Regions from separate parts of the Streptomyces sp. NPDC005799 genome, predicted to be linked through region 1. Evidence: riboswitches for the same ligand, from Rfam matches in the RefSeq annotation. Region 1 holds a riboswitch; the other holds the start of a gene.
What was found. A riboswitch is a leader RNA that binds a small molecule or an ion and turns the genes downstream of it on or off. The one in region 1 is predicted to bind ZMP and ZTP.

Region 1 (2,379 bases):
CCTCCTCCAGCGGTCCCAGCCGGGCCGACAGCGCGCCCCGGGTCAGCCCCAGCCGGTCGGCGAGCTGTGACGGGCTCGCGGTGTAGGGCGGGCCGAGCCGGCGCAGGGTGAGCAGCACCTTGTACTGCCAGTGCCGCAGCCCGTCGGAGTCGAGCATCTCGCGCCGGGCCTTGGACGCGTGCCGGGACAGGATGGCCAGGCGGACGAAGATCGCCTCCTTCACCGGGTCCATCCAGTCGAGCTCCTTCACCCAATCCTCGACATGCCGGTCCGCCGAGTCCTCCATCGTCTGTCTCCCGCAGTGGTTTTCTTGTGGATGGTTTTCTGCATAACTACCTTCTCTCGTCATGACGAACGCGACGAGCGCTTTGCGCACATCCGTCACCATCGACGAACTGATCGCCTCCGCACAGGAGTTGTCCCTCGCCGGCCGCTGGCCCAGAGCCCTGCGGCTGCTGGACTCGGCCGTTCCCGACAACCGGGCGGACCGAGCCCGGCTCGCCCGGGCGGCCGCCGAAGTCGCCCTGGAGAGCGACTGGTTCACGGGCAGCGACATCGCCGGGCCCCGCCTCGAGACCGCGGCCGAACTGCTGCCCGAGGCCGACTGGGACCTCGGCTTCGCACGGCTGCGGCACACCTACGGCCGTCTGCTGGTCGTCGACGGCACCCCGCACCTCGGCCCCGAGGGAAAGGACCCCGAGGTCCTCGCAGGGCTCAGGCGGCAGGCGCGGGACCTGCGCGACGGCGCGCCCGACGAGGTGCGAGGCGGCTGGGCCTCGATGTACCTGGGGCTGATCACCGACAACCTCTTCGCCGACCTCGCCGCCGCGCCGGCCCACTACGCGGCCGCCCTGGCGGCCGGGGAGTCCGGCCCCGATCCGCTGCTGGCCCGGGAGGCACTGCGGCACCTCGGCATGCACGACCACGACGGCGGGAACCACGAGCGCGCCCTCGAACGCTGGCGGCGGGCCACCGCGCTCGGCGCCGGCGCGGGCCTCGTCGCGGGCACGCTGTCCCAGCAGCTGCTGCTGGCCGTGGTGGCGCGCGCCACGGGTGACGAGGCCGGGGCCAGGGCCCTTGCGTCCGAGGTCGCCCGCTGGGCCGGCGCCGTCGGTGCCGGGCGTCTGCACGCCCAGGCGTCCGGCTTCCTCGACGGTGTCGACCCGACGGCGGCCCCGCCGGTGCGGGAGGAGCCGGTCGGCTAGGCTCGTGGCGGGCCGTGACTGGCGCTTGGGTGGAGCACCACCGGGGAGCGGCCGCGAACAGTCGATGCCGTGCGCCTGGGCGATCCCGTCACACCGGCCCAGGAGTGGATCATGTCGCAGGCCCGGCTCATGAAAGGCACCGCGCTCGCGGGGCGCATCGTCGAGGACACCGCCAAGAAGGCGGCCGAGCTCACCGCACGCACGGGAACGGCGCCCTGTCTCGCGACCGTTCTGGTTGGCGAGGACACTGCCTCCGTCACCTACGTCCGTATGAAGCAGAACCGCTGCCGCAAGTCCGGCATCGAGTCCCGGCATGTCGCCCTGCCGGCCGCCACGACCACCGGAACTCGTCGCCGCGCTGCGGCAGTTGTCCGCCGATCCCACCGTGCACGGCATCCTGCTGCAGCATCCGGTGGGTGAACACGTCGACGAGCGGGCCGCTTTCGAGGCGATCGCGCCCGAGAAGGACGTCGACGGCGTCACCTTCGCCTCGTTCGCCACGATGAGCTTCGGCCTGCCGGGGTTCGTCTCGTGCACGCCCGGCGGGATCATGCGGCTCCTCGACGAGTACGGCGTCGATCCCGCCGGCCGACGCGCCGTCGTCGTGGGCCGCAGTGCCATCCTGGGCAAGCCGGTCGGCATGCTGCTGCTCGCCCGCGACGCGACGGTGACGTACTGCCACTCGCGCACCGCCGACCTGTCGTCGGTGGTGCGCGAGGCGGACATCGTGGTCGCCGCGGTGGGCCGGCCGCGGCTCGTCCGGGGCGAGGACATCAAGCCCGGCGCCGTCGTGATCGACGCCGGGTACAACCCGGGCAACGTGGGCGACGTCGACTTCGACTCCGCCGTGGAGCGGGCCGGGCTCATCACCCCGGTGCCCGGCGGCGTCGGCCCGATGACCATCGCCACGCTGCTGGAGCAGACCGTCGACGCCGCCGCCCGGCAGCTCGGGGTGTGATCAGCGCATCCAGGCGCTGTACGACATCACGTCGCCGGCCTTGACACCGTATTCGGGATCGGCCCGGGAGAAGGTGGTCTCCAGGCCCAGTACGGCACCCTCGGACGGGTCCATGATCAGCATCATGCGGGTGCCGGATCCGTCGTACACGTAGGCCTGTCCGCGCCGCCCGAGCCGGTCGGTGATCTCGCCGACCGGCCGCAGTCCCCGGGTGCC
Region 2 (2,379 bases), on a different contig from region 1:
GTGCGTGGTGGCGCCGGCGTCGATGGAGGGCGTCTCACTCGCCGAGCACGTCCCGCAGGCGGGCCAGGCCCCAGTCCAGGTCCTCCTCGGTGATGACCAGCGGCGGCGCGATCCGGATCGTCGCGCCATGGGTGTCCTTGACCAGCACACCCCGGTCCATCAGCTTCTCGGACACCTCGCGACCGGTGCCGTGGCGCGGATGGACGTCGACGCCGGCCCACAGACCCCGTCCGCGCACCGCGGTCAGCCGGCCCGTCCCGGCCAACGCCCCCAGTTCCCGGTGCAGATGCCCGCCCAGCTCCGCCGCCCGTGCCTGGAACTCGCCCGTCCGCAGCATCGCGATCACCTCCAGTGCCACCGCACAGGCCAGCGGATTCCCGCCGAACGTCGACCCGTGTTCCCCGGGCCGGAACACCCCGAGCACCGCCGCGCTCGACACCACCGCCGACACCGGCACGATTCCGCCGCCCAGCGCCTTTCCGAGCACATACATGTCGGGCACCACGCCCTCGTGCTCGCACGCGAAGGTCCGCCCCGTCCGTCCCAGCCCCGACTGGATCTCGTCGGCGACGAACAGCACATCCCGCTCCCGCGTCAGCTCCCGCACCGCCCGCAGATATCCCGCAGGCGGCACCAGCACCCCCGCCTCGCCCTGGATCGGCTCCAGCAGCACGGCCACCGTGTTCTCCGTGACCGCCGAACGCATCGCCGTCACATCCCCGTACGGCACGATCTCGAAGCCCGGCGTGTACGGCCCGTAGTCGGCCCGGGCCTCCGTGTCGGTCGAGAAGCTGATGAGGGTCGTCGTACGGCCGTGGAAGTTGTTGCCCGCGACGACGATCTTCGCCATCTCCGCGGGCACGCCCTTGACCCGGTAGCCCCATTTCCGGGCCGTCTTCACCGCGGTCTCCACCGCCTCGGCGCCCGTGTTCATCGGCAGCACCATCTCCATGCGGCACAGCTCTGCGAGCTGCTCGCAGAACGCGGCGAACCGATCGTGGTGAAACGCCCGCGAGGTGAGCGTCACCCGGTCCAGCTGAGCCTTCGCCGCTTCCAGCAGCCGTCGGTTGCGGTGGCCGAAGTTGAGGGCGGAGTAGCCGGCCAGCAGGTCCAGATAGCGCCGCCCCTCCACATCCGTCATCCAGGCGCCGTCGGCCGAGGCGACGACCACGGGCAGCGGGTGGTAGTTGTGCGCGCTGTGCGCGTCGGCGGCGGCGATGAGTGTCTCCGTAGCGGTCACGGGATCTCCAGACGGTGCCGAGAGGGGACGGTGGTGAGGTCGACGGTGTGGCCCCCTTCCTATCCTCGCTCGCATGGTGGACGTGGGATCTCACGCGTGCGGCACGGCCGGTAGGCTGGCCGACGGGCCGTGACTGGCGCGCTGGGATGGGACCGACCATCGGGGAGCGGCCTGCGAGTGAGCGAGTGCCGTGCGCCTGGGCCAACCGTGAACCGTGAACGCTTCAAGCCACGCCACCCGGAGGCCGACGACATGACAGAGCAGCAGCCCCTCTCCACCGAGTCCACCGCCTTCCGCGCAGCCCTCGACGTGATCCGCGCCGTCGAGCCCGGCGTGGCCGACGCCATCGGCCAGGAGGTCGCCGACCAGCGCGAGATGCTCAAGCTGATCGCCTCCGAGAACTACGCCTCCCCGGCCACCCTGCTCGCGATGGGCAACTGGTTCAGCGACAAGTACGCCGAGGGCACCATCGGCCGCCGCTTCTACGCCGGCTGCCGCAACGTGGACACCGTCGAGTCCCTCGCCGCCGACCACGCCAAGGCACTCTTCGGCGCCCGGCACGCCTACGTCCAGCCGCACTCCGGCATCGACGCCAACCTCGTCGCCTTCTGGTCCGTGCTCGCCCAGCGCGTCGAGACCCCCGCCCTGGAGAAGGCCGGCGTCCGCCAGGTCAACGACCTCAGCGAGGCCGACTGGGCCGAACTGCGGCAGGCCTTCGGCAACCAGCGCATGCTCGGCATGTCCCTGGACGCCGGTGGCCATCTGACCCACGGCTTCCGCCCGAACATCTCCGGCAAGATGTTCGACCAGCGCTCCTACGGCACCGACCCGGCCACCGGCCTGATCGACTACGAGGCGCTGCGCGCGTCCGCCCGCGACTTCAAGCCGCTGATCATCGTCGCCGGCTACTCCGCCTACCCACGCCTCGTGAACTTCCGGATCATGCGGGAGATCGCCGACGAGGTCGGGGCGACCCTGATGGTGGACATGGCGCACTTCGCCGGTCTGGTCGCGGGCAAGGTGCTGACCGGCGACTTCGACCCGGTCCCGCACGCCCAGATCGTCACCACCACCACCCACAAGTCACTGCGCGGCCCGCGCGGCGGCATGGTGCTGTGCGACGACTCCCTCAAGGACCA

Region 2: it holds a riboswitch for ZMP and ZTP, as region 1 does, so the genes downstream of both, ABZ453_RS18510 (glycine hydroxymethyltransferase) here and ABZ453_RS11995 (bifunctional 5,10-methylenetetrahydrofolate dehydrogenase/5,10-methenyltetrahydrofolate cyclohydrolase) in region 1, are expected to answer to the same signal.

Annotation. Positions count from the first base shown of each region.
Region 1 is NZ_JBEXXQ010000010.1:22,467-24,845, reverse strand. Features, by position in the region: gene ABZ453_RS12005 (MarR family transcriptional regulator) at 1-286, opposite strand, end outside; gene ABZ453_RS12000 (hypothetical protein) at 348-1,205, shown strand; ZMP/ZTP riboswitch at 1,210-1,293, shown strand; partial or broken gene ABZ453_RS11995 (bifunctional 5,10-methylenetetrahydrofolate dehydrogenase/5,10-methenyltetrahydrofolate cyclohydrolase) at 1,317-2,163, shown strand; partial or broken gene ABZ453_RS11990 (hypothetical protein) at 2,164-2,379, opposite strand, start outside.
Region 2 is NZ_JBEXXQ010000017.1:45,360-47,738, reverse strand. Features, by position in the region: gene rocD (ornithine--oxo-acid transaminase) at 35-1,240, opposite strand; ZMP/ZTP riboswitch at 1,360-1,449, shown strand; gene ABZ453_RS18510 (glycine hydroxymethyltransferase) at 1,493-2,379, shown strand, end outside.